3 regions of the Bacillus sp. N1(2025) genome follow, and region 3 is predicted to be linked to each of the others. Evidence: predicted binding sites of a transcription regulator. Region 3 holds the regulator's gene; each other region holds the start of a gene.
What was found. The regulator LexA, encoded in region 3, represses DNA repair genes until DNA is damaged. The targets are predictions, from matches to a motif close to CGAACATATGTTCG.
Positions count from the first base shown of each region.

Region 1 (6,808 bases), on a different contig from region 3:
TCCGTAATACTCTTTGCCGATTTTGATGTTCGTTGTTTTAGTCTTTGTTTGTTTAGCCATTGCGCTCACCTCACGACAGTGTATTCATGTTGGACAGATGGACTACCCAAGGAATTAAGCTGATTCCTGAGAACCCTTATGTTTCATATCGTTACCTTCATCTTCAAAAAAAAACGTCCAAGGTAAATCTAGAATTACGCCGATTCTTTTTGAAACGGGGACACTCGGCTTTCTGCTACCGTTCTCGATCATTGTGTAATAAGCACGTTCGATTTTTGCTGCTGTAGCGACATCCTGCTGTGTATACCCCTTTTCTAAGCGTTGATGTTTCAACCATTCTCTCAAGTTTTATCACCTCCAAAAACAAAATGTAACGTTTCGTTACTTACATAATAGTATCATATCGTTACATTGTCAACATAAAATATCAAAAAAAGCGCAAAAAAGTTTCTATTCGTTACATACACTTATATGTAACTAATTGTTACGTTAAAATGATAAACAAAGTAACTTTTAATAAAGGCAGGTGTATATCATTGTTTAAAGACAACTTGAAGCAGGCCAGAAAAGAAAGGAAATTCACACAGCAGTATATGGCCGATAAGCTTGGCATAACTCGTCCTGCCTATACTGCATATGAATTAGGCAGCCGAGAGCCAGATCATAAAACCTTAATAGCCATATCGAATATATTAGATGTTTCAACTGATTATCTTTTAAAAGGGGTAACTGAAGAAAAGCGAGAAAAAATCTTTAATGACGAAGCGCTAAAAATTTTAGAGAACCCTGACACATTAATTGCCGCTGCTGATGGTAAGATCACTGATTCTATCCTAAAGGCAGCACAGAAGATAATTGCGCAGCAATTAGAGGCAGGCCGCAAACCGGGGGATATTCGCAACAACAAATATAAGCCGGACAAGCCAACTGATGAAAGTTGATTTTTTTTAGTCTGTAGTGACACAAATAATTACATAATTTCATCACCTTGATAAACCGATCTTTTGTTTATCAAAAAACGACGTCTTTGTTATTTTAGTTATCTTTAGTTATTTAGTTATCTAATAGAAGAAACCCAACAAAAACGAATGGAAACTAATGTAAGTCAATCCGTATCCCAATGTTAAATATTACAAGTGGATAAACCTACGTTTATCAAGGGTTCGCGAAATATCCCGTATCCCAATCGTGTTCCTCCCGTGTCCCAATGGTATACCAGAGTAGTACCAAAAAAATCAGAGGAAAATACGGTGTTAAATCGCATTAAAAAGCGCTTATATAGAGAGAAAATTGCCGCTTTTATACAGAGAAGACAATAAAAAATTCCGGCTTCTGCCGATATAAATAAAGTGTATTCATTTCTACAAAAAAGGGGAAAATTGCTTTGAAAAAATGGTTGTTAGGTATTGGGGCGTTAACATTAAGTTTTTCTTTAGCTGCATGCAATTCTGACTCAACATCTTCTAAAAGGGATGACTCTTCGAACAAAACAAAGTCACTTTCCTTAGAAGACCAGTTAAAAAAAGATGCAAAGCCATATGATTACGCTCAAGTTAATAGCGCTGGAATAAAAAAGGGCACCAAAATTGTTATTGAAGGTGACGTAACATATGCAGATAACGTGGATGATGACGGGAAGACAGTTTCGAAAAATGTAGCGTTCACTGTGAGCAAAAACAGTGATGGTTCAGAGGCTTACACTGTCAGCAATAAAAGCTCTGACAAATTCAAACTGCAAGATACTGTTAAAATCTATGGTACATACGAGGGGCGTGAATCAGGCACCTCCATGCCTAAAGTCAAAGCCGTTGTAGTGGAAAAAGTCGATAAGAAAAAAGAGCAAGCAAAAAAAGACGCTGCAATTAAAGACAAATTCCAAAAAACAGGCGAAGGCGATATTGAAGGATTAGGACATGTAAAGACTATTGGCATCGGGTATAGCGATGAAGTAGGTATTGACGGAAAAGACACACCACTGAAGCCTGTTAAAATGGGTGATATGAAACTGTATATCGAAAGCGTCAGAGTCTTGGAGATTACGCCAACGGAAGACGCCAAGTCCCTTTATTTTAATGATCAAGACAAGGTACGATCAGTTGTAATGGAACTGAAGGCCGAAAACACTTCTTCAAAGGATATTACATTCGATCCGAATCAATCTGTCATTGTAACAAATACAGGCGAACAAGTCGAAACTGATATGGGCTTAATGGGCGAAGTAGGCGGAGACTTTTTAGGAAAAGTAAAGAAAGAAGATCAGACATGGTGGGTTTTAAAGGATAATTCAAAGGATATCAAAAATATAAAAATGATTATTCCAGCTCCGACCGATTCCAAAACATTTGATGAGCTCGGAACAGAAAAAAGGATCGATTTCAACATTCTTAGTTTTGAGGATGCGAAGAAAAAGGACGAAAAATAACAATTGCCCTCTTGCGGGGGCATTTCTTTTTCACTTAAAATAGAACATATGTTTGATCCATAATTTTCAATAGGCTATTGGACACATTTACCATAGGAAGATTGTACACATTTTAATTTCCACATATTTAAGGGGGCGTTCACCTTGGTATACACAAAAAGTCATCTGGAAGATTGGATTGAAAGGCTATATAGAGAAATAAACATTCTCCATCCATGTGACATTAATTTTGATCATATCGCTCATGCGCTGGATATTTTAATCGTATACAATCCGGTAACCAGTTTTGCGCTGCGCTTTAAGGGAATGTTCACCATTTCTTTAGATTCCCGAAAGTCCAGAAAAGAACAATGGCTCGATTTTTCTCATGAGGTTTGCCACGAGTTCAGACATGAAAATAATGATAAGATCATGCCGATTTATTGGAAAGAATACTTAGAGTGTCAGGCGAATTATTTTGCATATCATTTCTGCATCCCAACATTTATGCTCCGGCAAATTGAAATCCCTCATAATCAATACTTCGCGGCGCAGGTCATTGCCGACATATTCAAAGTGCCTGAATCATTTGCATATCTCCGCTTAAATATGTACTTAAACAAAGCCAGGCTGATCATATAAAAAGAGCCTTTTCAGGCTCTTTGTTTGCAACAGGTATGCATCTCATTTGAAATGTGATTCCGTACAGTTTTTTCACTGATAAATAGCTCGCTTGCAATTTCCTTTGTTGTCTTGTCTTGAACGAGCAATTCGAATACTTCTCTTTCTCTTTTGGTCAGCAGCGGCTTTGATTGAAAATCTTTCTCCTTCAAGTATTGTAACCCTCCTTGCTAAGGTGAGAGCGAATCTGAAACGAATGGGTTTATATAGTCAAGATATCATATGTAAAGGACGCTTCGGAGGTGACGTCTCTTAGAGAAATAGTTATCCGTTCAGGCGAGCAGAATGCCTTTCTCCCGCTCCGTCCAGCTGACCGCTTTGCCGCTTTTCTTCGACACTTGAACCATAACGACGGAACCTGTAAAGCACGGCAGGCCCGACTCATTTTCTCCAAGGTAATGAAGGGTGACGGACGCATTTCCGGCAGCGCTTGCTTTCACATAAATCCGCAGATTTTCATACGGCATCACCTGACGCATATAGTCGCACTGCTGGCTTGCGACGACCGTCATCGTTTCCGAGTTTTGCGCCGTTATGCCTCGCTGTTTAAAATAAGCGATCCGTGCTTCTTCAAAATAGATGAAAGGGGTTACATTATTCATATGGCCGAACATATCCGTTTCTGAAAAACGAACCGATACTTCAGTAAAGAAAGAAAACGACTGTCTCCATTCTTCAAACGGGATATCAATATATTGCGGTTGTTTCATCATCTTCAGCTCCTTATAAAAAAACCTCTCCCGTGCGGAAGAGGCTCTTTTTCTCTTTCTTATACTCTGTCGCTTCCGAAGAAATTACGGAATGCTTGTAAATTGGTATCTCTGTTCAAAGCGGCGATTGAAGTCGTAAGCGGAATGCCTTTCGGGCAGGATTGCACACAGTTTTGTGAATTCCCGCAATCTCCAAGGCCGCCGTCTGTCATTAACGCTTCTAAACGTTCTGCTTTGTTCATCGCGCCCGTCGGATGGGCGTTAAACAGACGCACTTGCGACATCGGGGCAGGCCCCATGAATTTCGACTTGCTGTTGACGTTCGGGCAGGCTTCGAGGCAGACGCCGCATGTCATGCATTTAGACAATTCATATGCCCACTGGCGGCGTTTTTCCGGCATTCTCGGCCCCGGCCCCAAATCGTAAGTTCCGTCAATCGGCACCCATGCTTTCACTTTTTTCAGTGAATCAAACATTCTGCTGCGGTCAACCTGAAGGTCACGGACAACCGGGAATGTTTTCATCGGCTTCAGACGGATCGGCTGTTCCAGCTTATCAATCAGCGCCGTACATGACTGGCGCGGTCTCCCGTTGATGACCATGGAGCAGGCGCCGCATACTTCTTCAAGACAGTTCATGTCCCATGCGACCGGAGTGGTTTTCTCTCCTTTTGCATTCACGGGATTTCTGCGGATTTCCATCAGGGCAGAAATCACGTTCAGATTCGGGCGGTAATTGATTTCGAATTCTTCATCGTATGGCGCGCTTTCGGGCGTATCCTGACGTGTAATGATAAACCGTATCTTTTTCTCACTCATGATTATTTCGCCACCTTCTTCTTCGAGTAGTCGCGTTTACGGGGCGCAATCAGTGATACATCGACATCCTGATATTCAAATTCCGGAGCTTCAAACGGACCGGCATGTTTAGCCATCGTCGTTTTGAGCCACTCATCGTCATTTCTTTCAGGGAAATCCGGTTTATAGTGCGCTCCCCGGCTTTCATTTCGGTTATATGCGCCGAGCGTGATGACTCTGGCAAGCTGAAGCATATTGGAGAACTGGCGGGTGAACATCGCCCCTTGGTTGCTCCATTTTGTCGTATCGTTGATATTGATTTTCTTAAAGCGTTCCATCAGCTCTTGGATCTTGTCATCCGTTTTCAAAAGCTTGTCGTTGTGGCGGACCACCGTGACGTTGGCCGTCATCCACTCTCCGAGCTCACGGTGAAGCACGTAGGCATTTTCGTCGCCGTCCATCTTCATAATATCGGCCCATTTTTCTTCTTCTTTTTTCACATAGGAATCAAATAATGAAGAAGACAGGTCTTCCGCTGATGTTTCAAGTCCGGAAACATATTTCACCGCATTCGGTCCGGCCACCATTCCTCCGTAGATGGCGGAAAGCAGAGAGTTCGCCCCTAAACGGTTTCCTCCGTGCATTGAATAATCACATTCACCCGCTGCGAACAGTCCGCGGATGCTTGTCATCTGATCATAATCAACCCACAGTCCGCCCATTGAATAGTGAACGGCAGGGAAAATTTTCATCGGAAGCTTGCGCGGGTCATCGCCCATGAATTTTTCATAGATTTCGATAATGCCGCCAAGCTTAACGTCAAGCTCTTTCGGATCTTTGTGCGACAGATCGAGATACACCATGTTTTCTCCGTTGATGCCGAGTTTCTGATTCACACACACGTCAAAGATTTCACGTGTCGCAATATCCCGCGGTACGAGGTTTCCGTAAGCCGGATATTTTTCCTCAAGGAAGTACCAAGGTTTTCCGTCTTTGTACGTCCAGACTCTTCCGCCCTCGCCGCGTGCCGATTCACTCATCAGACGCAGTTTATCGTCCCCCGGGATTGCTGTCGGGTGAATTTGGATAAATTCGCCGTTTGCATAATAAGCGCCCTGCTGATAAACGATTGATGCGGCAGATCCCGTGTTGATCATGCTGTTTGTTGATTTTCCGAATACGATTCCGGGTCCTCCCGTCGCCATAATAACGGCGTCAGAACGGAATGACTCGATTTGCATATTGGTCAGATTTTGGGCTACGATACCGCGGCACGTGCGCTCATCGTCAAGAACGGCGCCGAGGAATTCCCAGCCTTCGTATTTTGTGACGAGACCCGCCACTTCATATCTGCGCACCTGCTCGTCCAGTGCGTAAAGAAGCTGCTGACCCGTCGTCGCTCCCGCGTATGCGGTTCTGTGATGCTGTGTACCCCCGAAACGGCGGAAGTCCAAAAGCCCTTCCGGCGTTCTGTTAAACATAACCCCCATGCGGTCCAATAAGTGGATAATGGACGGCGCCGCTTCACACATCGCTTTTACAGGAGGCTGGTTTGCCAAAAAGTCGCCTCCGTATACCGTGTCATCAAAATGCTCAAACGGAGAGTCTCCTTCCCCTTTTGTGTTGACAGCTCCGTTTATCCCGCCCTGCGCGCAGACCGAGTGAGAGCGTTTGACCGGAACGATGGAAAACAATTTAACGGCCGTGCCTGATTCCGCTGCTTTAATTGTCGCCATGAGGCCGGCAAGACCCCCGCCGACTACGATAATGCTTGATTGACTCATGATAGCCCCTCTCCCTCTAGTAATCTAGTTCTCTTACACAAACGCAAAAATCGCTTTTAAACCTACGTATGAAAGCGCTAAAAATATAATCAGCGTCACGTAAGTCGAAATTCTTTGAGAACGCGGCGTGACCGTGATCCCCCATGTGACCGCAAAAGACCATAAGCCGTTTGAAAAGTGAAAAATGACCGATAAAACGCCTACAATGTAAAAGCCGAGCATAAACGGCGAGCTCAGAATATTCGCCATCATATCGAAGTTGACTTCAGCGCCCATCTGCGCGGCAATCCGCGTCTGCCACACATGCCAGCTGACGAAAATAAGGGTGAGAATACCAGTGACACGCTGAAGCACAAACATCCAGTTTCTGAAATAACTGTAGTGGCCAGCGTTGTTTTTCGCAGTAAATGCTATGTACACACCGTAAACCGCATG
Region 1 is NZ_JBLTJB010000001.1:234,663-241,470, reverse strand. It holds gene ACNFN4_RS01265 (hypothetical protein) at 1-60, opposite strand, end outside; gene ACNFN4_RS01260 (helix-turn-helix transcriptional regulator) at 115-345, opposite strand; gene ACNFN4_RS01255 (helix-turn-helix domain-containing protein) at 537-941, shown strand; gene ACNFN4_RS01250 (hypothetical protein) at 1,385-2,422, shown strand; gene ACNFN4_RS01245 (ImmA/IrrE family metallo-endopeptidase) at 2,567-3,043, shown strand; gene ACNFN4_RS01240 (helix-turn-helix domain-containing protein) at 3,055-3,234, opposite strand; gene ACNFN4_RS01235 (acyl-CoA thioesterase) at 3,355-3,792, opposite strand; gene sdhB (succinate dehydrogenase iron-sulfur subunit) at 3,852-4,610, opposite strand; gene sdhA (succinate dehydrogenase flavoprotein subunit) at 4,613-6,373, opposite strand; gene sdhC (succinate dehydrogenase cytochrome B558) at 6,407-6,808, opposite strand, start outside.
Region 1: a site for LexA is predicted at 2,464-2,477, ahead of ACNFN4_RS01245 (ImmA/IrrE family metallo-endopeptidase). Genes of this name have one in related genera too.

Region 2 (3,611 bases), on a different contig from region 3:
CCTTCGATTCGAACTATTAAAAATAGGTTGAATTGCCCTTTCCTTTGATTGCGTAAAAACGAAATAAGAATTGCGGCATGTCGAAAATTATTCCTATATATTACATATTATGCTAAACGTATGCTAGAATATTGTTTGAGAAAATTTAGAATATTTGTAGAAAGAGGGGTTTATTGATGAGTAAACTGGCTTCTGAATGTGTTGCAAATATATTAAATGATTGGTATATCGCGATAAAACAACAAGACACTGAGTCTGCTGAGAGATATTTTGAAGAAATCAAACCATTGTTTGATGAAATGGAAGAGGATCAAGAGGTTTTAATGTATTATTCTCTGCTGGAAGAAAGGCATAAAATGCTTTTGTATCAGGTGAAAGGGGAGGAGCTACCGCCTCATTCATACTTTAATGAGAACCACGCTGATGAAATCCTAAAAACAGACCATATGATTGAATATTATTTCTTTCTATTTGAAGCGTTATATGAGTCGCACAAAAGAAATTTTGAGAAAGCAATTACTTTGTTCAAAATAGCAGAGAAAAAATTGAAAGATATACCCGATTGTATAGAACGGGCTGAATTTTATTCGAAAGTAGCGTCTATGTATATGATGCTGCGGCAGAGTCTAATTTCTTTGAATTATATCAATGATGCGCTACAAATTTATAGAGAAAATGAAGGCTATAAACGAAAGCTTGCCACGTCTCTTATGATTGTTGGCCAAAACTACACTGATTTAGGACTTTACGAAAAAGCAGAGGAAAGTTATTTAGAAGCGATCAGAATTTCGAGAGTTCTTCACGATTCACTTTTCACCGCTTTAATACATCATAATTTAAGTATTACATATTCTGCAGCAAACCGTCCCCAAGACTGTATAAATGCCTTGAAAAAGGCCATCAGAAATAAAGAGTGGAGGGACTCGGTTTATTATATAAATTCCCTGTATATGTTTTTGAAAGAGCTTTATAAAATAGGGGATGTAAATAAAATGCCATATTATTATAAAAAGACAAAGGAATATTTCAAACAAAAAGAGAATAAGGTGTATGAGGCTAAAATAAATATTATTTACGGACTTCTGCAACAGGATCAGAGAAAAAGCATTGAAACTTGTCGAGGTGGTATTTCTTACTTGTACGAAGTAAATGACCTTGATAGCGTTTTTGATCTTTCTTTGGTTATTTCAGAACACTGTGAGAAGCATGGACTCTATAAAGAGGCGCTTGAGTTTTCTAAGCATGCTATTTTAGCCGAGAAGAAAATGAGGCACCTGGAGGGATTGTAATTGAAAAAAATTATTCTTTGTGCAGCTCTAACCTTCGTTGCGTTAAGTGGTTTAGCTGTAGTCAAAATTAATCATGCATCATCAGATGTTAAGATAACAGAGCGACCGGTGGGTACTCTAAAATTAGCAGAGCGACCAGTGGGCACCTAAAAAATTTTAATTAAAAGATGGGGGCATAGCATGACGAAAGGCGTTAAACTAACATTATGGAGTATTCTAGGGATAATTATCGTGTTAATGATAATTGGAGTTGTCTCTTACTATCAGACCCCATCTTCGTGAAAAAACAGAAAATAGCCCTTAGATGGGGCTTTTTTTTATGCTTTTAGCGGCAGTTATTACGCGTGAATAAGCGGAGAGAAGGGGAAAGCTATTTTAGTTTCTTCATTATATTGTCTCAAAACATCCACTTGTTTTTGTGCTTATCCCACTTCAGCATACGCTGCCTCATGAGGTTCTTCACTGCTTCCCGGATTGCGCGTTCATCCTTACCAGTTTTTCTCTTCAATTCATCCAAGGAGGGGTTTTTCCCGAAGCGGGTCATATTAATGATGATCCTGTATACTTTCCTCTCAAAGTCATTCATTTGAATTACCTCCTGAAGAGAATAATACCAGAACAAATATTCTCTTTTCAACTTGAAATAGAACAAAAGTTCGTATAATATGATAGTAAATAAGGAGGGGCAGCAGCATGAAAGCATTGCTAAATCGTTCGTTAAATGAAAAATCAGCATTAGACATGATTTATATAAAAGCTGATGGAACAGTCTCGAAAAGAACCATCATAGTGCGCCAGGTAAAACAGAATTTTATCCGGGCATTTTGTTTTAAGAGTAGGCAGACAAAAACATTTAGGATAGACAATATTCTTGCCGTTGCCCCGGCCAATTATAAAAAAGGGGTAAGGAATCATGCGTGATATGACGAAAAGGCAATCCGAAACACTGCAAGCGATTATTCATTTCATTAATGAACACGGTGTGGCTCCGACTTATAGGGAGTTAATGAAACACCTCGGTTTAAGCTCTACGAGCACAGTAAAGGGGCATCTCGACAAATTAAAAGAGAAGAATTACATCACGTGGCAGAATGGTTGCCCGCGTACGCTGAAATTAGAAAAAAGAGCTCAGCAATTCTGAAGCTCTTTTTCTATTGACTGCACTTTTTTCGGGCCAGCGTACGAATTGGACAAGAACTGACGTTCGTTAAAGTTGTAGGCTGCCCGCAACCATTATGATATAATTTTGAAAAATGTACCTTTTGCAAACGGGGTGATATTTTGTTTTTTGAGGAAAAAAATACAGAGGAATTGATCAGATATGAAGATTATCCCTACGCGGTTTATGCCAGGGTTTCGTCTGAAAAGGATAGCCAAACAACATCCATACAAAACCAGATAGACATATGCCATCACTGGATTGAAAAAAACAACTATGAATGGAAAGACGAGGCTATCCAGCTGGACGATGGTATAAGTGGAACAATTCTTCTCGACCGTAAAGCCATGCAGTTAATTTTAAACAAGGCCAAGAATCACAAATTGAAAATGGTTGTATTTAAATCCATCAGCCGGCTTGCAAGGGATCTGAAGGATGCGCTAGATATAAAAGAGGTTTTGCTGGCGCACGGCGTTCGTGTAGTTACGCTGGAAGAGGGATATGACAGTTTATATGAAGGAAAAAACTCAATGAAGTTCGAAATGTTTTCCATGTTTGCTGCTCAATACCCACAGACAATATCGGTTTCAGCAAGTAGCGCGCTCGCAGCGAAAGCAAGGCGCGGGGAACATTCAGGCCGGGTTCCGTATGGGTATAAGAAAAACGGCAAGTTTCTTGAAATTTACGAAGAACAAGCAAAAGTGATTCGCATGATTTTTGATTTATACAATAATCACGGTTACGGCCAAAAGAGAGTTGTGCACAAATTAAATGAAGAATTGCTGCTCGGCAATATTCCCAAGCCTCAGCAGAATGAGCGATGGCAACTATCAACTGTTCAGAGGATTTTACAAAATCCGATCTATTGCGGTGTGTTCATTGCAAACCGGTATACTCAAGTGAAAATCGGGGGCCGAAAAAAGTTCATCCGTAACCCAGAGGAAAAATGGACGATTTATAAAGACTGGGCGCCGAAGATCATTACACTGGAAGATTACGAAAAGGCGAATAATAAAAAGCATGTGCTGAAAAAACGGCGTTTCAATCCGAAGAACGAACTTCGCGGCTTAATGAAGTGCGGTGTTTGCGGCGCGAACATGGTCATCCTGTTCAGTTATAGACGCAGGAAAAAAGACGGCGTGAAAGTGGAGCACAATTATGTG
Region 2 is NZ_JBLTJB010000001.1:285,053-288,663, forward strand. It holds gene ACNFN4_RS01620 (response regulator aspartate phosphatase) at 177-1,289, shown strand; gene ACNFN4_RS01625 (PhrK family phosphatase-inhibitory pheromone) at 1,290-1,439, shown strand; gene ACNFN4_RS01630 (hypothetical protein) at 1,687-1,875, opposite strand; gene ACNFN4_RS01635 (WYL domain-containing protein) at 1,983-2,210, shown strand; gene ACNFN4_RS01640 (LexA family protein) at 2,203-2,430, shown strand; gene ACNFN4_RS01645 (recombinase family protein) at 2,571-3,611, shown strand, end outside.
Region 2: a site for LexA is predicted at 1,935-1,948, ahead of ACNFN4_RS01635 (WYL domain-containing protein). Genes of this name have one in related genera too.

Region 3 (6,808 bases):
CCAAAAATTCTCCTGCGGGGACATTTACTTTGACCCGGCCGTTCCCGATCGCTCTCCGAAAGGCTTCCGTATTGTCCCGGCCGTCAGGGACCGCTCCGTAGTCCTCCACATTCACTTCCCGGGTGATTTTATTCATAAGCATTTCGTATTCTGTATCAAGCCGTTCTTTTAAAAGTGAGGTGACCATTCCTTCCGCCGTCACCCGGGCATCTGCGATCTCAAGATTATCATCCGTTGCGGAATGCTTAATAAAATTCTGCATCCTTGCTTTGAGATGCTCCAATTCAGAGGGCTGTGCAGGGCGAGACTGCAATGGGGCGTTTAAAGACGGATCAGGAAAGTTTTTAAATTGAACCATTCTAAAGACACCTCTTTCTTTTGATATAAGCGCCTGAGGCAGGGGACAGAAAAGAGTCGCGCACCCTTTAAGCGCTTATTCTTCAAATTCTTTATTCAGAACGAAATTCCTTTTGAAACCAAGGTGAAATTTTAAAAAAGCTCTGTTGAAAGAACGGATATAAAGCTTTGCATTATTATAATTGAAGCTGTCATGTGAAAATGGAGGAAAAAACTGATAGGAAGGGCCCTCATTTTAGGTTTATTCTCATTGACTTCGCTGTGCTTCCTCTTCGGCTGCAAATACACCAAAATCAACATTCTTATCAGTTAAATGGTATAATGGGGCACGGATTGGTCATCAATACGACTGAAATAGGGAAGCAAAAGGAGCAGCGAACATGACTTTACAAATCAAAATTAAATATTCAGATGATACGCAAACGAGAATCAGTAAAATTGAACAGGGCGATTGGATTGATCTGCGGGCAGCTGAAGATATCACAATCAAAAAAGGTGAATTCAAACTTATCCCGCTTGGAGTTGCGATGGAACTGCCGGAAGGATATGAGGCCCATGTCGTTCCGCGTTCAAGTACATATAAGCATTTCGGTATCATTCAGACAAATTCAATGGGAGTCATTGATGAATCATATAAAGGCGACAATGACTTCTGGTTTTTTCCTGCATTCGCGCTTCGGGATACCGACATTTCCAAGGGGGAGCGGATCTGCCAATTCAGAATCATGAAGAAAATGCCTGAAGTGGAGCTGATCGAAGTAGACAAGCTCGGGAACAATGACCGCGGCGGACTGGGATCAACAGGCACGAAATAAAACGAAAAAAGACTGCTTAACAGCAGTCTTTTTTTATGGAAACAGCAGTTACATTCAATTTGTTTCGGGATTCTTGAATTGGGAAATCATACGTCACGTTCGAATTTGACTTCGAAATAAGCGGCCGCTCCGTAACCGTCTATGCCAAGAGCAAATAGTTAAGCCTTCCGTCTCTTTGAACAGAAAGACTTTTTTAGGTTAAAGGATAGAAGTTGTTTTGATGTTTTTATTCTTCAAGATGAACGGAGGTTTTGTCCAACGTATATAATATTGTGACAAAAGTGTAAACAAAAGAAAGGATGATGTTATGGCAAAAAGGGTTAGAAGAGTAGACCGTAAAGTAGCTGGCAAAGAGGCAGAGCAGAAGAAACCGTCCAAAGTCACCCTGTTCTGCCGTTCGCTTCAAAGGCTGAAGCATTTGTATTGTAACATAAACATACAAATGCCATCAATAACCAAAAAAGGAATTTTAGTTTTGATTTTACCGTTTTTGCTCCTGCCGTTCTTTCAGGCTAATGCCGCTTCAGATATTTACGGCAGTTTCGAGGAATTAAAGCTGAATGAAAATCCTTCCGATTTTTCCATTTCAACGCGAGAACATAACCCTTCTGTCCTCATATTAGCTATACACGGCGGAGGCATAGAGCCGGGGACCAGTGAGTTAGCCAGAGAAATTGCCGAAAACCGGAGTTTATATTTATTTGAAGGGTTAAAATCAGCCGGTAATGCGGCTCTGCATTTGACAAGTTCGCATTTCGATGAACCTAAGGCCGTGCAAATGGTGAAAGAGCACTCTAATGTCATTTCATTGCACGGTTACGGCAGTGATGATAAAAAGATAAAAATCGGCGGTACAGACAGAGAACGGGCCGAACTTTTGACCGATGTGCTGAAACGGCACGGGTATCCTGCCGTTCTTCTCGGCATAAATGATAAATATGCAGGCGTCAGTCCGAACAACCTTGCCAATCAATCTTCATCCGGATTGAGTATTCAAATCGAAATGAGCACCGGCTTCAGAAAATCACTATTTGACACTTTTACGCTGAAAAGCAGAGCATCCACACAAAACGGGACCTTTTATCAATTCACAAAAACGATTTCTGATTTTATCAGTGACAATTATGAATAAGCACGCCTATTTTGTCGGCGGGGCTTTTTCTTTTGAAATTTATGAAACTTTAAGTTCTTAAGATCGTATACATAATTGACAGGATGAAAGAAAAGAGGTGGGCAAATGAAAGTGATGATCGGGTCTATCATTCTTCTTGTCATCATCGGATTCGGTTTATGGCTGATGCTTAGTCCAATCTTTAAACAAGTGGGAAGCAGAGCCAAAAAATTCAAAAAGTCATGGGAGGAAGAAGATCAGCATGAGCGAAAATAAGCGCGGAAACACAAAAAAAATTCTCGGCGGTGTGATTATAGGTGCAGCCCTTTTAATTGCGGGCGTTACAGCGTCACTATTCATTGAAAAAATACCGAACGGTTATGTCGGGGTTGTATACTCACCGAATGGCGGGGTAAAATCCGACACATTGGACCAAGGCTGGCACTTAGTCGGTTTATTTAATAAAGTAACGGAATATCCGGTGCGTATGCAGACAGTGAATAATGAAAATATAAAAGTGGCAACCTCAGACGGTAAAAATATAGAAATGGATATCGCTTACAACTATGTCGTGCAGCCTGATAAAGTAGTCGATCTGTTTAACAAATTCGGCGCGGTAAACGTTGAAACGATTGAAAATACATATTTAAAAACAAGGCTGTGGGATGCGGCGCGAAAATCAATCAGCAAATACTCGGTTATTGACACATACGGGCAAAAATCTGCAGAAGCCGCTGCCGATGTTCAAAAGAGATTTGCTGATGATATGAAGAGTCTTGGATTTTTAATTGATGATCTGACGCTTGGCGTACCGAAGCCGGATAAAGCCACACAGGAAGCTATCGATGCAAGGGTGAAGTCTTCACAGGAACTTGAACGGACACAAACTGAAATTAAAATAGCCGAAGCCGAAGCGAAAAAGAAAAAAATTGAAGCGGAAGGGATCGCTGATTACAACCAAATCATAAAGAAATCAATGTCCGATGAAATGATTAAATATAAATGGATTGAAAAATGGGACGGAAAAACGCCGAAAGCGACAGGCACAGACTCGCTGCTGCAGCTGCCGCTGGACGATCAGAAGCAAAAATAAAAAGAGAAGGAGGCGATTGCCTCCTTTTTATGTTTTTTCCTGAGGGTCTTTTTCCGGCACTAATTCTTCAGACGCCTCGGTTTGATAGCTCCATAGCGTGCTATCCGCCTCTGTTGTGTCCTGATAATCTTCGGGAAGTACATATTGCTGCAAATACCGGTGAAAAAATGCCTCAAAAACAGAAATGCCAAGTGCAGAGATAACCGATGCCGCGGCAGGAGAGACATTAAATCCGCCAATGTTCATAAGGAATATCCATAATATAATGAATGAAATTCCGAAATCAGCTGCAACGGCTGTGAAATTGCTTGTTCTCGGCAGAATCATGCAATCACCCGCAAAATAAGTGATTAAACTTAAGATCACTGTAATAAACAGAACGTTTAAAAAGGTTACTTGGTACATAAGATCCAGAACAATGTACAGTAAAGCAAGTGTGAGCGCCGTTTTAGAAGCGAAAGCAATTACGTGTTTCATTTGAACCACCTTCGTTATTTCGTTTAGTCTTCATTGTAAGCAATCCGCAAATTTTTAAACTGGTATATAGTGGTTATAAAGTATACGTTTTAATAAAATGTGAATAGACATCACAGGATTCACAAGTTAAAATATGTAAAAAGGGGGATGCAAATGAAAAAATACTGGATTTGTATTGCTGTTTTTTTATTATGTTTTAGCGGAATACACTCAGCTAAAGCGGCTACCACTGAATTCGGATCAAAAACAAGCTTCACTTTGGAGGGAAATGCAAAAGAGTTTCATATTGAAAATCCTGGGGCTGTAGCTGCCGACGATTACTTTTTAGGATATAAGTTCACCATCATGAACAACTCTTCGTGCGGTTTAAGCATGAAACTCCAGCGGATGGCGCTGAACGGAAATTTTTATACATTAAGTTCTAAAAACTACAGCGGCAGCTGGTTAAACCTCAGTGCCCAGGATAAAAAATCAATTGATCCGTATCACAAATACAGAATTCTGGTTGAAAGTTCTTCAAACGTCTGTGGCCCCGCCTATATTAAAGGGTTATACGGTGTAGAATATTATCATTTTGATTGAAAATAGATACTCGCTAAAGGCAGCGGGTTTTTTTATATTTAAATATAACCTATTGTACTATGTACTAAATATTCATATATAAATTTTGATCGCCCGCCCAAAAGAAAAGATAGACAAAAACAAATTCATCACGCACAAATATACAAAGTTGAAAAATGGATGAAAAGTTTCTTTAGGGAAACATTATTAGTTGACTTCAAAAGTGTGATGTCGGATAATAAGAATGTAAGTTTTTCCTCCTTAGCAGATTCGTTTCTTAAGCCAGGGCGAATCTGCTTTTTTTATGCAAAAAAACCCCTCTGTAAGGGGTTTTTTACGATAAATGAAGTTTAATAGAATTAATGTACGGCTCTGAATACGCCGATAACTTTCCCCAAAATGCTTACGTTTTGCAGGATAATCGGCTCCATCGTCGGATTTTCCGGCTGCAGCCGCACATAATTGTCTTCTTTATAGAAGCGCTTAACCGTCGCTTCATCATCTTCGGTCATAGCTACGACGATTTCTCCGTTATTGGCCGTGTTCTGCTGTTTGACGATGACGTAATCTTTGTCAAAAATGCCGGCGTCAATCATACTTTCTCCCATGATTTCTAACATAAAGACATGTTCGCCCGGAGGAACCATCCGGTCAGGAAGCGGAAAATACTCGTCGATATTTTCAACAGCCGTAATCGGAATACCCGCCGTCACTTTCCCGATGACCGGAACGTTTACGACCTGGCTTTTCGGAATTTGGACTTCTTCTTCATCCAATACCTCAATCGCTCTCGGTTTAGTAGGGTCCCGTCTGATCAGGCCTTTTGTCTCCAGCCGCGCCAAATGGCCGTGCACGGTTGAACTGGAAGCCAGTCCTACTGCTTCTCCTATCTCTCTTACAGAAGGCGGATATCCTTTCGTTTTTACCTCTTCTTTAATAAAACGCAGGATATCAAGCTGCCTTTTTGATAGCTTCGTCATATTTCGCACCTCAAAACGTCGATTTTAAGTAGATTATAGCATGATTTTCCTGACAGTACAAACATAGGTTCGAAAAAACGATTGACAGAAACATTTGTTCGTATATACTGAAAGGTATAAAAAGCGAACAAACATTCTTATTGGAGGTTGTTTACATGGCGAAAGAATCTATCATATTTGTCGGACTGTTTACTGCGATTTTAAGTGCCGCTATTTTACTTGTCTCATGTGCGGGAAATGATCAGTCCCTCAGCCAATATGTTAAAATAAAGGTTCAGGACGGCGATACACTCTGGTCACTTGCGGATCATGTAGCAGAAAAGAAACACATTAATAAAGAAGATTTCATTGAGTGGGTGACGGAGAATAATCATCTCCAAACTGCTGATATAAAGCCCGGAGACGAACTTATTCTTCCGGTTAAGAAGAAGCATCCGGCCGTATATCAGCTGGCCATTGTCAATTAGAGAGGAAAGAGAGAAATGAAGGCGCTCATTTATGCCCGCGTAAGCACAAACAAAGAACAGCAGCAAACGTCATTAAAAAGACAGGAAGAGGAGCTCAGTGAGATCGCTGCTGCAAACGGCATGGAAGTCGTGAAAGTCATTTCTGAGAAAGCCAGCGGTTACGAAATGGACCGCGACGGAGTATTTGAAATGCTTGATGAAATTAAAAAATCACATATTGACGCGATATTGGTGCAGGACGAAACGAGATTGGGAAGAGGAAACGCCAAGATTGCGCTTTTGCATTGCATTTACAGGGAGAACGTAAAGATATATACGACGGCTCATAAAGGTGAACTGGAGCTTTCCGAAGCTGATACGATGGTACTTGAAATCGTCAGTATTGTTGAGGAATATCAAAGGAAAATTCACAATATGAAAATCCGGCGGGGAATGAAAAGAGCCGTGAAAAACGGCTACAAACCTGAACGGAATCTGAAAAACAGGCATGAAAACAGCGGAAAAGAAAAAAAAGAGGTTCCGGTTTCGGAAATTATCAGGCTGAGAGCCAACAAGCTTACCTTTGCAGAAATCGCAGCGACCTTAAGAGGATTCGGCTATGATGTGTCCAAAGCCACGGTTCACCGGCGGTTTCAGGAATATACCGCAGATACAGAAGGCAGCTGACGCGCATCAGTTGTAAAAAAGACTGCGTTTTAGTAGTATATAATCAACACGCACCAAAGGAGCTTATTATGATTTCTAAAGAAAAAATCGCAAGAATTAACGAATTGGCTCAAAAAGCTAAATCAAACACAATAACGGATGAGGAAAAAGCTGAACAGCAAAAGCTTCGCCAGGAATATTTGAAAGGATTCCGCTCCTCAATGAAAAATACGTTAAAGAGCGTAAAAGTGATTGATCCGGAAGGCAACGATGTCACCCCTGAAAAATTAAAAAGAGAACAA
Region 3 is NZ_JBLTJB010000009.1:109,081-115,888, reverse strand. It holds gene ACNFN4_RS17835 (peptidase G2 autoproteolytic cleavage domain-containing protein) at 1-358, opposite strand, end outside; gene ACNFN4_RS17830 (dUTP diphosphatase) at 738-1,172, shown strand; gene ACNFN4_RS17825 (poly-gamma-glutamate hydrolase family protein) at 1,480-2,304, shown strand; gene ACNFN4_RS17820 (hypothetical protein) at 2,410-2,559, shown strand; gene ACNFN4_RS17815 (prohibitin family protein) at 2,546-3,376, shown strand; gene ACNFN4_RS17810 (YndM family protein) at 3,404-3,853, opposite strand; gene ACNFN4_RS17805 (hypothetical protein) at 4,007-4,435, shown strand; gene lexA (transcriptional repressor LexA) at 4,774-5,394, opposite strand; gene yneA (cell division suppressor protein YneA) at 5,550-5,861, shown strand; gene ACNFN4_RS17790 (YneB family resolvase-like protein) at 5,877-6,527, shown strand; gene ACNFN4_RS17785 (DUF896 domain-containing protein) at 6,596-6,808, shown strand, end outside.